3 regions of the Candidatus Aalborgicola defluviihabitans genome follow, and region 3 is predicted to be linked to each of the others. Evidence: predicted binding sites of a transcription regulator. Region 3 holds the regulator's gene; each other region holds the start of a gene.
The links. The regulator FNR, encoded in region 3, switches genes on or off when oxygen is low (the NO sensors DNR and NnrR bind a similar motif). The targets are predictions, from matches to a motif close to TTGATNNNNATCAA.
Positions count from the first base shown of each region.

Region 1: a site for FNR is predicted at 4,312-4,325, ahead of IPI80_RS16140 (DUF2189 domain-containing protein). Genes of this name have one in related genera too.
Region 2: a site for FNR is predicted at 2,460-2,473, ahead of IPI80_RS12595 (cyclic nucleotide-binding/CBS domain-containing protein). Genes of this name have one in related genera too.

Region 1 is NZ_JADJKN010000023.1:50,112-56,488, reverse strand. Features, by position in the region: gene minC (septum site-determining protein MinC) at 1-401, opposite strand, end outside; gene IPI80_RS16160 (alpha/beta fold hydrolase) at 844-1,791, shown strand; gene IPI80_RS16155 (NnrU family protein) at 1,934-2,512, shown strand; gene IPI80_RS16150 (hypothetical protein) at 2,519-3,127, opposite strand; gene IPI80_RS16145 (DUF2788 domain-containing protein) at 3,207-3,416, opposite strand; gene IPI80_RS16140 (DUF2189 domain-containing protein) at 3,451-4,260, opposite strand; gene IPI80_RS16135 (glutaredoxin domain-containing protein) at 4,393-4,758, shown strand; gene IPI80_RS16130 (Spy/CpxP family protein refolding chaperone) at 4,768-5,346, opposite strand; gene IPI80_RS16125 (recombination-associated protein RdgC) at 5,533-6,377, shown strand, end outside.
Region 2 is NZ_JADJKN010000011.1:16,256-22,632, reverse strand. Features, by position in the region: partial or broken gene IPI80_RS12615 (DEAD/DEAH box helicase) at 1-471, shown strand, start outside; gene IPI80_RS12610 (nucleoside-diphosphate sugar epimerase) at 386-1,045, shown strand; partial or broken gene IPI80_RS12605 (hypothetical protein) at 1,097-1,477, opposite strand; gene gloA (lactoylglutathione lyase) at 1,584-1,967, shown strand; gene IPI80_RS12595 (cyclic nucleotide-binding/CBS domain-containing protein) at 1,964-2,398, opposite strand; gene IPI80_RS12590 (bactofilin family protein) at 2,876-3,433, shown strand; gene pdxH (pyridoxamine 5'-phosphate oxidase) at 3,430-4,068, shown strand; partial or broken gene IPI80_RS12580 (EamA family transporter) at 4,086-4,178, shown strand; gene IPI80_RS12575 (GNAT family N-acetyltransferase) at 4,165-5,310, opposite strand; partial or broken gene IPI80_RS12570 (valine--tRNA ligase) at 5,417-6,377, shown strand, end outside.
Region 3 is NZ_JADJKN010000008.1:224,688-231,064, reverse strand. Features, by position in the region: gene ccoN (cytochrome-c oxidase, cbb3-type subunit I) at 1-611, shown strand, start outside; gene ccoO (cytochrome-c oxidase, cbb3-type subunit II) at 624-1,250, shown strand; gene IPI80_RS11460 (cbb3-type cytochrome oxidase subunit 3) at 1,268-1,411, shown strand; gene ccoP (cytochrome-c oxidase, cbb3-type subunit III) at 1,433-2,344, shown strand; gene ccoG (cytochrome c oxidase accessory protein CcoG) at 2,370-3,836, shown strand; gene IPI80_RS11445 (FixH family protein) at 3,846-4,112, shown strand; gene IPI80_RS11440 (hypothetical protein) at 4,116-4,406, shown strand; gene fnr (fumarate/nitrate reduction transcriptional regulator Fnr) at 4,403-5,122, opposite strand; gene hemN (oxygen-independent coproporphyrinogen III oxidase) at 5,323-6,377, shown strand, end outside.

The sequences.
Region 1 (6,377 bases), on a different contig from region 3:
TGCACAGCCACGGTTTCCGGTACTTCGGCAATCGGACGAGCCCGATGAATTTCAACCGGTGCTTCTACCAAACCCACGGCCAAAGCCGCTGCCATGGCATCAGGACTGGCCCCGCGCACCGCAACCGGCACCAGGCTACAGGTTCGCAAAACCCTGAGCAAAGGTACCAGATCAAACACGGGGGTTTGCGGGTCCAAGTGCGAAAAATCAATGACCAGCGCGTCATGGTCAAAAAAATCAGGACTCTCTCCCTGGCTACCAAATTGCGCCAGCAGATCCTTCGCCACCCTATCCACATCACTGGACTTCAGTAGAAGCGCAACCAAGGGCAACTGGGCACTTTTGATTTCGAATGATGCAGGCACCTGGTCCGCTCGATGGCTCGGGGAAAAAACAGACATGAAGTTTTAAAAATACGGGAGCATGAAGTGAAGAACAGGGAAGGTAAACCCGAAGTCGGCGAATCTTACTTGATTGCAAGGCGCGAAACCTGGCGACTGGTGGCTTCTTTTTCACAAGCGCATAAACAGCAACGCCGTAGGTCTGGACAAGTTTAATATTTGGTGAGACTTGTTCTTCTCTATTGTCTTTAATCTATATAGAAAACATAGTAGTAGTAGATAAGCAAAGCAGCTTGTTGTGCACAAAGCAACTTTATTCCGATGAATCAAGGACTTGCACAAGATGAACACCTGTGGGTGACTATGCTTTCGGGTTGTACCAACAAAAGGGACAACTTTTTCTATTTAGCCAACGTTGTGGATAACTAGTTGTTTGCGTTAAAACTATCCACAGCTTTGTACTTTGACAAATTTTTGTAACTGGGGTGTAGAGTTCGGGCCTATGAAACTGATTATTCGTATCTTGGGTGTTTTATTGCTGGCGAGCGGCGTATTTTTGGTTGCCGGTCTGTTGGCAACCTGGGCGTCAGACCGCACGGTCGCGCAGCTATCAGCCCGCTGGGCCCAGCCGCCCTCAAAATTTGTGGAGGTGGGTGGCATGCAGGTCCATTTGCGGGACGAGGGTTCTCGCAATGACCCTTTACCCATCGTGTTGTTACACGGCACTTCGGCCAGCCTGCATACATGGGATGGATGGGTTGCAAGCTTGAAGGATGAACACCGTGTTATCCGGTTTGATCTACCCGCATTTGGCCTGACCGGACCCGATCCCCACAACGACTATTCCATTGCCGCCTATGTGAGGTTCGTTGTCGCGGTTATGGACAAGTTGGGAGTGCAACGTTTTGTATTGGCAGGTAATTCGCTGGGCGGCCAAATTGCCTGGGAGACGGCGCTAAGTCATCCAGAGCGCGTACGCCAACTGGTGCTTGTGGATGCAGCTGGCTATCCCTTTGTGCCGACTTCTATACCTATTGGGTTTCGCATTGCCCGCATGCCAGGTTTGCGTGTGCTGATGGAACATGTGCTGCCGCGCGGTGTGGTGGACAGCAGCGTGCGCAATGTCTATGGTGACCCCAGCAAAGTGACGCGTGAATTGGTAGACCGGTATTACGAATTGACCTTGCGCGCGGGTAATCGCGCGGCGCTGGCTTACCGGATGGACCAAGGGCTCAGCGGGGATGAAAACCAAATTTCAAAATTAAAATTACCCACACTGATTCTCTGGGGCGACAAGGACCACCTGATTCCGCTGGACAATGGAAAACGTTTCGCTTTGGACATTGCCGGCTCCAAGCTGGTAGTTTTTGATGATTTGGGCCATGTACCGCACGAGGAAGATCCTAAGAAGACGGTGGAGGCACTCAAGGAATTTCTGGCCAAACCATGAACCGATTGCAGCTTAAACCAACCAAAAAGGTCATTAATAGAACTTGAAATGATGTCATCAAGCGGGCCGACAAGGCTATGTACCTGGCAAAAAGATCGGGCAAGAACCGCGTGATTACCGGTTAACTTTTAGGAAAATTCTTATGGTGTATTTGGTTGCTGGATTGATTCTGTTTTTGGGTGTGCACTCGGTGCGTATTGTGGCCGATGGCTGGCGTGCCCGTACCCTGGCCAGTGTGGGTGAAGGAACATACAAAGGCCTGTTTTCTATCGCTTCCGTTTTGGGTTTGGGACTGATCGTCTATGGCTTTGGCGTGGCTCGTGAAACCCCCACCATATTGTGGACACCGCCGGCGGCCATGCGCCACGCCGCCTCACTATTAACGCTAGTGGCCTTTGTGTTGGTAACCGCGGCCTACGTGCCGCACAACGGCATCAAGGCTCGGTTGCACCACCCCATGGTGTTGGGGGTCAAGTCATGGGCGCTGGCCCATTTATTGTCCAATGGCACCCTGGCCCATGTATTGCTGTTTGGTGGTTTTCTGGCCTGGGGAGTGCTGGACTTTATATCGGCACGCCGGCGTGATCGCGCTGCGGGCACCCAGTACCCAGCCGGTACAGTGTCTGGTACGGTTATTGCGGTTGTGTTGGGCGTTGTGGCCTGGGCTGCGTTTGCCTTTAAGCTGCACGGCCTGCTGATAGGCATCCGACCGTTTGGTTGATAGCAATTACTGCGGACGCGGATCATCCGGGAAACTGACGCGAATCGGATAGCCACGCAGGTTTGCCGCTACACCTTGTGCGAGCATCCATTTTTGTGCAAACTCCGCGACTGTTTTTTTGGCATCATCGCGCTGGGCGTCCAGGTACTTCTGTTGTTGTGCCCTTCGATCGAATTCTGGCCCAATGTTGCGAATGACTGATTCCCTGTGTTCAGTCTTGTCGGGTGAAAACCAAGCCTTGTCTGTGCGAATCTCAAGCTTTTTGACATCAATCGCTGCCGGCAATTTTGGTTGTGGCGTCGGCGCGGCAAGTTCGAAATGCTGGCCCACCCGTTTTAAGCTCCACTGTGCTGCAAGTGGAATTCGGTACGTGTAGTGAACTGGCACACGAACCTCAGAAATTGTCTTTCCAAAAAGCTTCCCACAATCCAGTGGAAGGCACGTGTATTCAGTGCTCCATTGAAACACCTCGTTTCGAATAAGAGTGCTCACCTCAAGCATTCCGCCAGGTGTTCTTAGGATGACAATTTCATCCTTCGCCAACACCGCAACGGCTTGCTCCTTCGAGCCGGAGAAGTACAACGCAGCTGCAACGGAAACCAAAATTGCAACCATGGCAGAGGCAGCGAGAATGAGGAAAAGTCGACGTTGGTTTGAGAGGAATGCGTAAAACGTTCTCACGGTTTATGTATCCTTATTTGGTCATGTACCACTGGATAACGCCCTTGGCCACGAAACCCACCATGCCAAAGGCCAGACCTAAAAAAATCACAAAGGTGCCAAATTTGCCGGCCTTGGATTCCCAGGCCAGGTGACCAATGATGAACAGCATGTAGAGCATGAAGGCCCCCACGCCGAAGGTCAGGCCAAAGCTTGCAATTTGTTCTTCCGTAAAACCAAACATTTAGGGTTCCGTATCCAGTGGACGCCACAGGCGCCTAATCGCGCAGGGGTAAGTTGCTGGCATCTACCAGATCACGGTAAGCGTGCCAGCTGGCGTGACCCAGCATGGGTACCACCGCAATCAGCCCAATAAACAAGGAGCCCAGTCCCATCAGGGTAAACAGCATGATCAATGCTGCCCAAAGGCCCAGAGGTATGGGGTTGGCCAGCACCACCTGCCAGCTGGTCAGAACGGCCTGCATCAGGGTAACGCGGCGATCCAGCAGCAACTGCATGGACACCACGCTGGAAGCAAACAGGGGCGCGGCCAGGATACCCCCCAGCGCCAGCCAGAGCGCAAACAAGCGGCTGTCTGGAGCCAGCACCACATGGTGCACAAAGTCCAGGGGCCCCAGGATGGGCACGGGTGCCAGCAAGGTGATGAGGGCAGCAGACGTCACCACCCAACCGGTAGCGGCCAAGGCCAGCAGCGCACCAAACTGCACCATGCACCAGTAATCGTTGCCCCATTTGTTGAAGTGGCTGTTTTGCCAGTTGAGCCAGGTTTTCATCACCACGCCCATGCCGACCTGCTCATGGCGCTCCACACTGCGGCTCAGCGCGTACAGACTGGTGGCCAGTACCGGTGCAATGACCAAAAACCCCGAGAGTGCGCCGGCCAGCAGCCAAAAGCGCTGGCCGGCCACGGCCACGATGGCCGCACCAGCGCAGGCCAACACCAGGCCGTGGGCAAAACTGAGCCAACCCACGCACGCCATGTCCCGCCAGGCATAGACCAGCCAGACCAATGGACGCTGCAGGGAAATGGTACGCACCGTAGGTAGCATGGTGAGAGACTGGGGCATGGCGATGGGGCGCCAAGCGGCGCAGTGTAGATCTGCAAACACTATAGCGGTTTGATATCCATCAAGTGAGCGGCGCATAGATTTGCAGCCGTCGATAATGGTCGTTTTTGCAGCAACCTAGGGAAACTCAGCATGCCGCGTTCCATACTTGACGAATCCCGCATCCACCCCGCCATCCGCGAGAGGGTGGCCTCCCACCAACAGGCCATCGTAAAGGAAGTGCAGGCGGCCGTGGGCACGCACGCCGTGGTGGTGGTGGGTATGGGGCAGAACCCGTTTCCAAAGAAGGCCCGCAAGCTGCTCGACGCTGCTGGTGTGCCATATCACTACCTGACTTATGGCAACTATTTCAGCCAGTGGCGCGAGCGCAATGCCTTGAAACTGTGGACCGGCTGGCCCACGCTACCCATGGTTTTTGTCAAAGGCACCCTGGTTGGGGGTGCGAATGATTTGGATAAGTTGATTACCAGCGGCGAACTCAAGACGCTGCTGGCGTAAGCGGAAGTTTTACTGAGACTTGGCTGGCTTGTCGCCACCCTTGTACCCTGCGCCACGCCAGCTGTGGCGATCGCCGTAGTGAGCACCCATGCGGGCATGTTCGGCATCAAATACCGTCTTCTGGTCGGCATTGAGCGCGCCGTAGAAAGTCTTTGTCGCATCTTCGCGCTTGTCCATGGCGGCATTCATGGCCGCCATGCGCTCCGTGCGCAGGGCGTGCATTTTGTCAATGCGCTCAGGAGTAGTTAGTTTTTCCATCTCTGCACGGTCCGGGCGCTTCATATCCCCGCGAGCGGGCGGTTTCATGGCGGTGGTGAAGGTTGTCCAGGCGCCTTCCTGCTCAGGCGCGAGCTTGAGCTTGGCCTTGAGTGCATCCTGGCGCTTCGCCATCTTGGCTTCCCATTTTGCGGAGCCCATGCGGTTGTGCATGCCGCCCATGGGGCCACCTTGGTGCATGCCGGCTGCGTTGGTACCTGCCATGGGCATACGACCACCATCCTGACCGGCTGCCGGCTGGGCCATGGTGGCAAAACCGGCACTGGCGAGCAAGCCGGCGAGAACGAGAGACTTGAAAGAAGTGGTTTGCATGGAGCATCCTTTTTGAAGGTACCTTACACGGACATCGTGATCTGGCATGGAAGAAGTGTGCGGGTTATGTGTATCGGGGATATTGCGATCGCATAACACTTTGTAAAGTTGACCGAAGTAGCGCTCCCTCACAGCGATGACAATACACCCCTCGGGCCAATCCCGCGAATCTATAAAGGCAAATACGTGTTCAAGAATTTGATGATTTACCGTTTGGTGTCAGGCTGGCCGACTGCGGTCGAACCCCTGGAAGCAGCGCTGCAGGAAGCGCAGTTTGTGGAGTGCGGCGCCACGCAAGAAAAGTCGGTCGGCTGGTTGGAACCGCGCGGCCATACCCATGGCCCATTGGTAGAGGTGGTGGGCGGCCAATGGCTACTTAAGCTGGCGATGGAGGTGAAGGTGGTGCCGGGTTCGGTCATCAAGCGCAAGGTACAAGACCAGGTGGACCACATCGAGGCCAGTACCGGGCGCAAACCCGGCAAGAAAGAAAAGCGCGAGATCAGTGACGAGGTGCGGCTATCGCTGCTGCCCATGGCCTTTAGCAAACAGTCCAGCGTGCAAGTCTGGGTGGACCCTGCCGCCGGTTTGCTGCTGACCGATGCCGGCAGCCAGGCCAAAGCGGATGAAGTGATGACCTGCCTGATCAAGGCGGTGGACGGGCTGGTGGTGCAATTGGTAAACACCCAGACATCACCCATTGCCGCCATGGCCGAATGGCTCTCCACCAAGGATGCACCTCCCAGCTTCAGCGTGGACCGGGAGTGTGAGCTCAAGGCGGCCGATGAGTCGCGCGCCGTGGTGCGTTACACGCGCCACGCGCTCGATACGGACGAGGTTACCCAGCACATTGCCATGGGCAAGCTGCCCACCCGGTTGGCCCTGACCTGGGCAGACCGGGTGTCCTTTGTGCTGACCGAATCCCTGCAGCTCAAGAAGCTGGCATTTCTGGAGACGGTGTTTGAAGGTGCACCCGCCAGCGCGGCCGATGGCCAGGATGACCACTTTGATGCCGACGTGGCCATTGCCACGGG
Region 2 (6,377 bases), on a different contig from region 3:
GTGGCGGTCGAGGCGCAGGCGGAGGCAATGGTGGTGGTAACAGCGGAGGCGTGGTGGCCAAGGGCCCGCGTGGCAACGGCGGTGGCGGCGCAGGCCGTGGCGGTGAACACGCTCCCCGACCACAAGGTGCCCGGGCCCCAGGGTCAGGGCCAAGGACCGGGTCGCGGTCCCAATCGTGATCGCGCACCCGCTGGTGACGAGCAACCACGCAGCCACGAAGGCCGCTTTGCCGCTGGTGGCGGCATGGGCGAGCCACGCGCTCCCCGCACCGCAGCCGGTGGACAACCCGACCCGATGCGTACCAGTGTCGATATGATGGCCGAACGCGGCGCTCGCCGTGGTTATGGCGGCGGTAATCGCGGCGGTTCTGGCAATGGAGGCGGAAATGGTGGACAACGCTCGGGTGGCTATGGTGGCGGGAGCAACGGGCCTCGTGGGTCAGGAAATCCTCGCGGCCCTTTTAGCCGATAAGACCTATTCGGCGGTTCACTGCGTGGGCCGCCGCACGCTGGAACAGAAGCATCCCAAGCTCTTCTGCCATGTGGTGGATTTTGCGGCCCTGCCGCACGATCTGCCCCGGGTGGATGATTGCTTCATCGCCTTGGGCACCACCATCAAAGTGGCCGGCAGCCAGGAGGCGTTTCGCGCCATAGACTTGAAGGCTGTTGAGGCGCTAGCCCTCGCCGTTAAAGCTTCAGGTGCTACCAAATTAGGAGTTGTCAGCGCCATGGGCGCCAACAGCCAGTCCTCGGTTTTCTACAACCGCATCAAGGGCGAGATGGAAGTCTCGCTGGCCCGCATGGGCTTTAAAAGTCTAGTCATTGCCCGCCCTTCCCTGATTGACGGCGACCGCACAGCCTTGAATCAGCCGGGCCGCGCGGGCGAAGGCTTGGGCCTGATGTTGACCCGCAAGCTCGGCCCGCTGCTTCCCAGTAATTACCGCGCCATTGCGGCCAAGGATGTGGCCCATGCCCTGATCCGGTCGGTCAAAGCGGGGACGCCCGGCGTAGTGACCCTGTTGTCCGGCGAAATGCAGGGCGGCTAAGTGTCGCTGCGCGGCCCCAGCAACGCCCCCTGGGCACCTCAGGACGGCCCTGCCCCGCACAAACAACGTCACCAGCGGATCGTCTCCTACCTGACGACTCCAGTGTCCGTGCACCGCCGGGTCAAAGGTTGCGCCATCGGGCAGCACATCGGCTGAATAGAAATGCTCCCCCGGTTTGAAGATGCGCGAGACGCCGCCTTGCAGGCCGATCTCCATCTGCCCACCCAAAATGAAACACCACTGTGGTGCACCGGTGCAGTGGAACTGGCTGCAAAACCCGACCGGGCTGGTGCGCAACTGGTAGCCCTCCGAGGCAAACACGTCTGACAGCATGGACTGGGGCGTGCCCTGGGTCAGCGCAACGGCTTCCGCACGAAACCGCGCGCGACCATCGGTGTCGGTAAACAAAACAACTTTGGTGAATTCAGTCATGGCACGTCCGTAAAAGGCAATGCCGTCAATTATCCCCAGTGGCTAAGGCCAAAGCCATTTGGCGCCACAATCAGACTGAAATATCCCCCTTTTCAGGAACCCCACCATGCGACTTTTGCACACCATGCTGCGCGTAGGCAATTTGCAGCGCTCCATTGACTTTTACACCCAAGTCCTGGGCATGAAGCTGATCCGCAAGTCTGAAAACCCCGAGTACAAATACTCGCTGGCCTTTCTCGGCTATGGCACCAACCCGGATCACGCCGAACTGGAACTCACCTACAACTGGGGGGTGGAAAGCTACGATATGGGCACGGCCTATGGCCACATTGCCCTGGGTGTGCCCGATGCCTATGCGGCCTGTGAAAAGATCAAGGCCGCCGGCGGCAACGTGACGCGCGAACCCGGACCGGTCAAGGGTGGCAGCACCGTGATTGCCTTTGTGACCGACCCCGACGGCTACAAGATTGAATTGATTCAGCGCGCCTAGGTTGTGGCTTCGCGGTAGTGTTCGCGCCGACGCGCCTCGGAGACAAACTCTTCCAGTTGCGGGTCCATGGCATTGCGCGCCGCCACAATACCCAGCACCCGACTGCCCTCCACCACCGGCACATGGCGAAAACCGCGTTCGTGCATGAGCAACAACGCATGACCGTAGGTCGTGTTCGGTGCCAGCGTGGCGGGGTTTGGCGTCATCACTTGGCGCAGCAACGTGGCGTGCGCGTCCAGCCCCTTGGCCAGTACACGAAACACGGCATCGCGCTCGGTGAAGATGCCGATCAGGGTGTCGTTCTCCATCACCAAGGTAGCACCGGTGTTTTTGGTCGCCATGCGTTTGGCCGCCTCGGCCACCGTGGTTTCCGGCGCCAGCAAAACCAGTTTTTTGGGCTCCATCAGGCTTTTAACAGGCAGATCAAACATAGGCCCTCCAATTCATTCGACAACTCTGGGGTGCATGCTAGGCGCCTCTTGAGCAATTACCTTGCCATAGGTCAAACACTTGCTAAATGATCAGGTAACTGTATCGAATTACTATAATTTCAATAGCGCATGACCTATATTTCACGAGGGCTAGAGACTATTTTTTTCTCAAAACAAGGGTGTCACGGGCAATGGGCTGGACATCGACCTTGCTGCGCACGGTGCCTGAGCCCAAGACACCTTTGGGGTGGATGGATACGAGAATTGGCATAGACGATGTAACTGAATTACATGGTGCATGGTACTACTCGCCTTCACATTTTTGGTACACAGAAGTTGCCAATGGGGTGCGAGCTTACAGGCTATGTGCACTTGCAACATTTGGTGGCATTTGGACGACGGATGTTGCAATTGATTGCGGGTTTTCACAAAGAGGCCGGGCTAGTATCAGTTCTCACATTTCTTGAAGGAACCTTGATGTCTATGCAACCTCCGTTCTTTGGCAAACGCCCCCCTGACCCAATCACCAGCCGCTCCCAAACGACCGCAAGTAGCACTTCCAGTGCAGGCGCTGGAAGTGCCGCATTGCACCAGGGCACGCCATCGACCGCTCCAATTACTCCCATCGCGGCCGTGCAACCGGCGGCACCGGTGTCTGGGGCGCCCGTCAAGGAAGGCGGCAGCAAGCTCACCGTGGGGCCCAATATCAAACTCAAGGGCGTGGAAATTACCGATTGCGACACTCTGGTGGTGGAAGGCACGGTGGAAGCAACAATGGACTCGCGCGTCATGCACATCACCGAGGTGGGCGCGTTCAAGGGATCAGCCGACATCGACTTTGCCGAAATCCATGGCGAATTCAATGGCGACCTGACGGTGCGCGAGAAACTGGTGATCTACTCCACTGGCCGAGTCAGCGGCAAAATTCGCTACGGCAAGGTGGTGATCCAGGAAGGCGGCCAGTTGATGGGCGACGTCCAGTTTGACGCGGCCAAGGCCGGCAAGGCTGCGGGCGCTTCTATACTGGCTGGATGACCAACATTGCCGATCTTCGCAAGAGTTACGAGCGGGCCGAACTCGACGAGAGCGCCTCCCACGCTGATCCGCTGCAACAGTTTGACCAGTGGCTGAAAGAAGCCATTGCCTCAAAAATACCCGAACCCAATGCCATGACCGTGGCCACCGTGGCCAGCAACCTGCGCCCGTCTACCCGCGTGGTGCTGATCAAGGGCTATGACGAACGCGGCATCACCTGGTTCACCAATTTCGAAAGCCGCAAGGGCCAGGAACTGGCGGGCAACCCGTTTGCAGCCCTGCAGTTCCACTGGGTGGAGCTGGAGCGTGTGGTGCGCATTGAAGGCCGGGTGGAAAAAGTCAGTGCTGAGGAGTCCGACGCCTATTTCCACAGCCGCCCGTTGGACTCGCGCGTGGGGGCCTGGGCCTCGCCGCAGAGCACCGTCATTTCCGGTCGCGGCGTACTGGTGGCCAACGCCGCCAAATACGCCGCCAAATTTCTGTTGCAGCCGCCGCGTCCGCCGCATTGGGGCGGCTACCGGTTGCAGCCGGACCGCTGGGAATTCTGGCAGGGCCGCAAGAGCCGTCTGCACGACCGGCTGCGCTACATGCAGCAGCCCGATGGCCAATGGCTGCGCGAGCGCTTGGCCCCCTGACGCGCTAGAACGCCACCGTGCACGCGTCCCTTCCCCTGCGGCACTTTCTGCTGGCACTGGCGGTTGTCGCCGTGTGGGGCACCAATTTTGTCGTCATCAAGCTGGCACTGGGATGCCACCATGCTGGCCCCTGCGCTTGCGGTGTGGCCGGGCCCCGGGGGCCGGGGCGGCCCCCCCCCTTGGTGTGTTTAACCCCCCAAAGGTGCGGTCTACATGGATTCCTTTTGGATTCAGGGGCCGCCACATATGCACCTTGCCGACAAAACGGCTGCCAACGGCCACGGCGTCGGGCTCCACGCCAAAGGCCACGAATCCATTGCGGGCATACAGCGCCTGCGCGCTGTCGTTGCCCTGGGTGACGGTCAGCAGCACCTGGCGGACCCCAGGCCATGTGCGGGCATGGTCCAGCGTGGCCTGCACCAGCAACTGCCCCAACCCGGCTCGGCGGTAGGGGGCCTGCACCACCATGCCAAACAGCGTGGCTTTGTGGGCGGCTTTTTCACGCACCTCCTGGCCCAGGCCCACGGCACCTACGAGTTCACCGTTTTGAAAGGCACCAAAAACGACTTCACGGGCTGTTGGGTCGGTTGCCATGCGTTGCTCCCACCAGGACAGTGGCAACGATTCACGCTCAGCGACGCTGCTAGTGAAGGCGTCGGGGTGCAGCGCATAGGCCTGTAGCATCAGCGCACGGTACTGCGGCGCACACAACGGTGTAAGGCGCATACCGGGCGTCATGGCCTTGGCAAACTGCTGGATGGGTGTGGTTTCACCCGGCAGCGTCACAACACCTTCCAAGTCAAAGCCACAGCGCTCCAGTACCCGGATGGAGTCGGCATTGTCAGGATTGACCACCGCTATCACCCGGCGCAAGTCATGCTGGCAGGCGCCGTTGTCCAGCACTGCACGCACACATTCCACAGCGTAGCCTTGGGAGCAGTATTCGGGCAGCAGGGCATAACCCACATCCACATCGGCCAAGCCCTCGCGGCGGATCAGGCCGCACATGCCAATGGCTTGGCCGGTACTTTTTAGGGACACGCGACAAAGACCAAAACCATTGCGCACATAGCTGGCCAGCGGGCCATTGCGCAGGTAGGCACGGGCATCTTCGAGCGTGCGCACACCCTTGTCGGCAATGGCGCGGATGAAGGATGGCTCGTTGAGCAGGCGCAGGACAAAGGCAGCATCGTCCAGCGTGAAATGGCTGACCTGCAAACGGGCGGTTTCACAAATGACCACGGTATCGGTTCCTGGCGAATCTGGGGTTGGGCGCCATGGTACCCCCAAGCCCGGCCAAAGCACCGCGCCCGGTAAAATCGCGGGTTCTGACTGAATTCACCCCACCATGACCGAAACCGCTTCCACACCCATCGCACAACCCGGCTTGCAATCCCTCTCCAAATCGTTCGAGCCTGCCGCGCTGGAAGCCCATTGGGGGCCCGAGTGGGAAAAGCGCGGTTACGGCGTGGCCGGCTACCGGGGCACGCAAGCACCAAAGGCCGGCGAACCGTCCTTTGCCATCCAACTGCCGCCGCCCAATGTCACCGGCACGCTGCACATGGGCCATGCGTTTAACCAGACCATCATGGACAGCCTGACGCGCTATCACCGCATGCTGGGCAACAACACCGTCTGGATACCCGGTACCGATCACGCCGGTATTGCCACCCAGATTGTGGTGGAACGCCAGTTGCAAGACCAGAAGGTCAGCCGCCACGACCTGGGCCGTGAAGCGTTTGTGAAGAAGGTGTGGGAGTGGAAAGAAAAGTCAGGCAACACCATCACCACCCAAATGCGCCGCATGGGCGACACGGTGGACTGGAGCCGCGAATACTTCACCATGGACGACAAACTGTCCAAAACGGTAACCGAGACCTTTGTGCAGTTGTACGAGCAGGGCTTGATCTACCGTGGCAAGCGCCTGGTGAACTGGGACCCCATTTTGCAAAGCGCCGTGAGCGACTTGGAAGTGGAGAGCGAAGAAGAAGACGGCAGCATGTGGCACATCCGCTACCCGCTGGCCGATGATTCTGGCTCCCTCACCGTCGCCACCACCCGGCCTGAGACCATGCTGGGCGACGTGGCCGTCATGGTGCACCCGGAAGACGATCGCTATGCCCATCTGATTGGCAAGCAAGTCGTGCTGCCCTTGTGCGGCCGCACCATCCCCATCATTGCCGATGACTATGTGGACAAGGCTTTTGGTACCGGCGTGGTCAAAGTCACACCCGCGCATGACCAGAACGACTATGCAGTAGGCCAGCGCCACAAGCTGCCCATGATCTGCGTACTCACACTGGACGCCA
Region 3 (6,377 bases):
TGTTCTCCCTGATTCTTCTGGCCCCCAGCTGGGGCGGCATGATCAACGGCATCATGACTCTCTCGGGTGCCTGGCACAAGCTGCGCGATGACCCCATCCTGCGCTTCCTGATCGTGTCGCTGTCGTTCTACGGCATGTCCACCTTCGAAGGCCCCATGATGTCCATCAAGACCGTCAACGCCCTGAGCCACTACACCGACTGGACCGTAGGCCACGTGCACTCGGGCGCTCTGGGCTGGGTGGGTCTGGTGACCATGGGTTCCATGTACTACCTGATTCCCAGGCTGTTCGGGCAGAAGCAGATGCACAGCGTCAAGGCCATTGAAGTCCACTTCTGGACCGCAACCATCGGTATCGTGATCTATATCGCTGCCATGTGGATTGCCGGTGTGATGCAGGGCCTGATGTGGCGCGCTATCAATGCGGACGGCACACTGACCTATACCTTTGTTGAATCGGTAAAGGCTACCTATCCGTTCTACGTTCTGCGTTTGTGTGGTGGTCTGTTGTACTTGTCCGGCATGATCATCATGCTGTGGAACACGCTGAAGACGGCTACGGCCGGCCGTGCGGTGAACGTCACCATTCCAGCCGTTGCTGCACACGCATAAAAGGGTATCAACATGGCAAATCAAAATACAAAATCCGGGCTGTCACATGAAGCCATTGAGACGAACAACTTCTTGATGATCGTTCTCATTTTGGTGGTGTTGCTGGTAGGCGGCATGGTGGAAATCGTTCCGCTGTTCTTCCAGAAGTCCACCACAGAGCCGATCAAGGGTGTCCTACCCTATACCGCGCTGCAATTGGCTGGTCGTGACATCTATGTACGTGAAGGTTGCTACAACTGCCACTCGCAAATGATTCGCCCCTTCCGTGCTGAAACCCTGCGTTACGGTCACTATTCTGTGGCGGGCGAGTCGGTGTACGACCACCCGTTTCAGTGGGGCAGCAAACGTACCGGCCCGGATCTGGCCCGCGTGGGCGGCAAGTACAGCGATGAATGGCACCACACCCACTTGAACAATCCACGTGACGTCGTTCCGGAATCCAACATGCCTGCCTACCCCTGGCTGGAAAAGACCCCGGCGGATGCCGATGTCATGCCGACCCACATGAAGGCGCTGCGCGTCGTGGGCGTTCCCTATACCGACGAGCAAATCAACAAGGCCGTGGAAGACGTCAAGGGCAAGACTGAACTCGAAGCCCTGGTTGCCTATCTGCAGGTCCTGGGTCTGGCACTCAAGTAAACACCAAGGAGTTGAATATGGACTTTGATGTCAACACCCTGCGGTCGCTAGCTACTGTGACCAGCTTTGTTACGTTTATCGGCATTGTGTGGTGGGCGTGGTCCAAGCGGCGCGCATCCGACTTCTCGGAAGCCGCCAACCTGCCTTTCGAGCAGGACTGACCCCGTCATTAAGGATTTGAAATGAGCGACTTTACAAGCAACTTCTGGTCGGTCTATGTGACCGGCATCACGCTGGTGAGCATTCTTGCCTGCGCGCTTCTGCTGTGGTTCAGCGGCAAGGCCAAGGCCATGACCGCAAGCGACAACAGCACCGGGCACGTATGGGATGAAGACCTGCGTGAAATGAACAATCCCCTGCCGCGCTGGTGGGTGTGGCTGTTCATCATCACCATCGTGTTCGCCGTTGTGTACCTAGTGTTGTATCCTGGTCTGGGCACCTTTACCGGCAGTACCAAGTGGACCTCCATCGGACAGTATGACGCCGAGGTTGCCAAAGGCAATGCTGAGGTGGCACCGCTATATGCCAAGTTTGCGGCGATGCCCATCGAAGAAGTGTCGCGTGACCCGCAGGCCCACGCCATTGGCGAGCGTTTGTTCATGAACAATTGCTCCCAGTGCCATGGCTCTGATGCGCGCGGCTCCAAGGGATTTCCGAATCTGACAGATAAGGATTGGCTTCACGGTGGTTCTCCGGAAAACATCACGGAGACCATCACCAAGGGTCGTATGGGCGTTATGCCTCCCATGGCTGCAGCCGTGGGCACAGCTGACGATGTCAAGAATGTGGCCAATTACGTGTTGAGCCTGTCCAACAGTCCGCACGACTCGGTTCGTGCCGAGTTGGGCAAGTCCAAGTTTGTGGTGTGTGCTGCCTGCCACGGAACGGACGGCAAGGGCAATCAGGCTTTGGGTGCTCCCAACCTGACTGACAACATCTGGCTGCACGGCTTCGGCGAAGCTGCCATTATGGCCATGGTCAACAACGGTAAGGTCAACCAGATGCCCGCACAAGAGGAACGTCTGACCGAAGGTCAAATTCGGGTGTTGGCGGCGTATGTTTGGGGCTATTCGAACAACGCCAAGGCTAACTAAACGTTCGTAGCGAAAGCATCAAATTTTGAACGACAGGGCATTACCGCCGCGCAAGATCATTCCGATCGTATCCGCCACGGGTAAGGGGGGAACGCCCCCTGCCGACGATGACGATGGGGTGATGGTCTCGCTGTACGAAGCCCGCCAAAAAATCTACCCGCGCAGCGTAGCGGGATTTTTTTCCAACTGGCGATGGGGCATGGTGTTCCTGACCCAGCTGATCTTTTATGGCCTTCCCTGGCTGGAATGGGGCCAGCGCCAGGCTGTGCTGTTTGATCTGGGGGCGCGCCGCTTCTACATTTTCGGCCTTGTCCTGTATCCCCAGGATTTCATCTACCTGACCGGTATTTTGGTCATTTCGGCCTTGGCGTTGTTTCTTTTTACGGCAGTGGCCGGGCGCTTGTGGTGCGGTTACGCCTGTCCGCAAACCGTCTATACAGAAATATTCCTATGGTTGGAAAAGTTCACAGAAGGCGACCGCTCCGCCCGTATGCGCCGTGATAGCGGCCCGTGGACCAAAGACAAGATCCTGCGCAAGGTTTCCAAGCACGCACTGTGGCTTGGAGTGGGCTTGTGGACGGGACTGACGTTTGTTGGCTACTTCACCCCGATCAAGGAACTGGCAGGTGCGGTGGTGCACTGGCAGCTGGGCTCGTGGGAGGTTTTCTGGTTTCTTTTCTACAGCTTTGCCACTTATGGCAATGCAGGTTTCATGCGTGAGCTGGTGTGCAAGCACATGTGCCCGTATGCGCGTTTTCAAAGCGCCATGTTCGATCGCGATACCCTTATCGTCACCTACGATGAAGCGCGCGGTGAACCCCGGGGAGCCCGTTCCCGAAAGGCTGACCCGGCCAAACTTAACCTGGGTGCCTGCGTGGATTGCAGCCTGTGTGTGCAGGTTTGCCCTACCGGCATTGATATCCGCAAGGGCCTGCAATACGAGTGCATAGGCTGTGGTGCCTGTGCCGACGTGTGTGACACGGTCATGGACAAGTTGGGTTACGCCCGTGGGTTGGTCAAATATTCCACGCAGAATGCCATTACCCAAAATTGGACGCGGGGCCAGACTTTGCGCCATGTGCTGCGCCCCCGTGTGTTGATCTATTCCGGCATTTTGGCCGCCATCGTTGTGGCCATGGTCGTGAGCCTGACGTTGCGCACGCCATTCAAGGTGGATGTGGTGCGTGACCGTGGTGTGCTGGCCCGAATTGTGGAGGGCGGGCGGATCGAAAATGTGTACCGCTTGCAGATCATGAATGCTACGGAATCCGAGCAGCGTTTTACCATTGCCGCCGACGGGCTGCCCGGGCTGGTTGTGGTGACAGAGGGTGACGTTGTGGTAGAGCCCACACAATCCCGTTGGACAGCAGTGCGCGTGCAAGCGCCGTATGATGCAGCACCTGCGGGTTCACACACGATTCATTTCCAGATATCTGGCCAGGGTTCCACTGGCCAGGTGACTGAAAAATCAGTTTTTATTGTTCCTCGCTAAGGAAAATTTATGTCTCAATCCGCACCAACTCCCGCAACGCCCTGGTGGAAATTCGGGCATGTCTGGATGGTGATTGCCGGCCCCGCGCTGGTGGTCGTTGCCTCCTTTTACACGTTTTACCTGGCAGCGTCGGGCAAGGACCCGGTGATTGACGAAAATTATTACCAAAAAGGCTTGGAAATCAACAAGACACTGGAAGGCAACCCGGCCAGCCTGGCGCCCGCCATGCAGGCGCGCAATCATGCCGCCACCGGTGTCAATACTCCTCAAAGGTAAGCCATGTTGCAACAACGATTGATGTGGATAATTTGGCCAGCGTTCCTGATGGCCGGGGTGCTGGAGATGCTGGTCTTTGGCATGGTTGACCCGCAAGATGTGCATTGGTTTGGCATGCCATTGGATTGGTCCCGGCAGGGTACCTACACGATTGCATTCTTTGTCTTCTGGGCCATCATGGTTGTGTCAAGCGGACTGACGAGTCTGCTGTCCATGTCGCCTTTTGAGGTGAACCGCTGCCCTCTGACTCCCACGCAGCGTCCGGACGGCTGCCCCAAGCAGGAATCCTGCTAGCCACCCATCTTGGTATTGACGATTTCGCGCAGCGCATCGGTACTCAGGATGCGCACATGGCGCTGCTTCACTTCAATGATGCCGTCATCTACAAACTTGGAGAATGTGCGGCTCACGGTCTCCAGTTTCAATCCTAGATAGCTGCCAATTTCTTCGCGTGTCATGCGCAGCACCAATTCATGTTGAGAGAATCCCCGGGCGTGCAGGCGTTGCACCAAATTCAACAGGAAGGCTGCCAGACGTTCTTCTGCGCGCATGCTGCCCAGCAGCAGCATGACACCGTTTTCACGGACGATTTCGCGGCTCATGATCTTGTGAACATGGCGCTGCAAGGCGTTGACTTCCCGTGAGAGTTCTTCGATACGGTCAAACGGCATGACGCAGACTTCCGCGTCTTCCAGGGCCACCGCATCGCAGGTGTGGTGGTCGTTGACGATACCGTCCAGGCCAATAACCTCGCCAGCCATCTGAAAACCCGTTACCTGGTCGCGTCCATCTTCAGACGCCACGCAGGTTTTGAAGAAGCCGGTACGAATCGCATACAAGCTGGTGAACTTTTCACCGTTACGAAACAGGGTGGTGCCACGCTTGATCTTGCGCCGACTGGCCACCACATCTTCAATACGATCCATCTCCGCGGAGGTCAAACCCATGGGCATGCACAACTCGCGCAAATTGCAGTTGGAACACGCGACCTTGATGGTTTGTGCAATCAATGGAGCCACTTTACTTGCGCCCTTGACGGCGGGTTGAGTCTTGGTTTCGGGGCAGAGTAGAGGTGCGGGTTGTTGATCGAGCATAGCGTGCGCCAAAATCTGGACCCCCTCAGTTTACCCACTTTAGTTGTTCTTGATTCAAATCAAGCGGACCGTGGAGGAAATGCTGCAAAGTTGGGCCCGTTTTGTCCGGAGTTTTCATGAGCGTGCCAGTTCAAATCGTTCCCGAAGAATTGTTGAGTCGATTCGATGTGCCTGGTCCCCGATACACATCCTTTCCAACGGCTGACCGTTTTGTCGAGGCTTTCACGACCGACGATTATGTGCAGGCACTAACCCAGCGCCGCACGGGCCTGGCCGCCCGCTCCCGGCCACTTTCGCTGTATGTGCACATTCCGTTTTGCGAATCTCTGTGCTACTACTGTGCTTGCAACAAAATCATCACCAAGCACCACGAAAAGGCTGCATCGTATCTGAGTTACCTCAGCCGCGAGGTAGACCTGCATACCCAATACATCGGCCAGGGTCAGACCATCAGTCAGTTGCATTTGGGTGGTGGCAGCCCGACATTTCTGCGCGACGATGAATTGCGCGAGTTGATGGCCATGTTGCGGCGCAACTTCACCCTGGCGCCAGGCGGTGAATATTCCATAGAAATTGATCCACGGACGGTAGATGCCGCCCGACTGGACACCCTGACGGAACTCGGTTTCAACCGACTGAGTTTTGGTGTGCAAGACTTCGACCCCGCTGTGCAAAAGGCGGTGCACCGGGTGCAACCGGCCGAGCAGGTGTTCGCACTGATCGACGCCGCGCGCAAACGCGGCTTTGACTCCATCAACATTGATTTAATTTATGGCCTGCCGCGCCAGACGCCTGAGTCATTTGCCCGCACGTTGGAGCAGGTCAACCAGTTGCGGCCAGACCGCATTGCGCTCTATGCCTACGCCCATTTGCCCGAGCGCTTCAAACCCCAGCGGCGCATTGATGCGCAGACGCTGCCCAACGCGGCGGCCAAGGTGGCCATGCTGTCGCGTTCCCTGGTGTCCTTTTTGTCGGCGGGCTACGTGTACGTGGGTATGGACCACTTTGCGCTGCCTGACGATGCATTGGCCATTGCCAAACGCCAAGGACGCCTGCACCGCAACTTCCAGGGCTACAGCACACAACCCGCTTGCGACATGATTGGTTTGGGCGTGTCCTCCATTGGCCGGGTGGGCGCCACCTACAGCCAAAACGCCAAGACGCTTGAAGA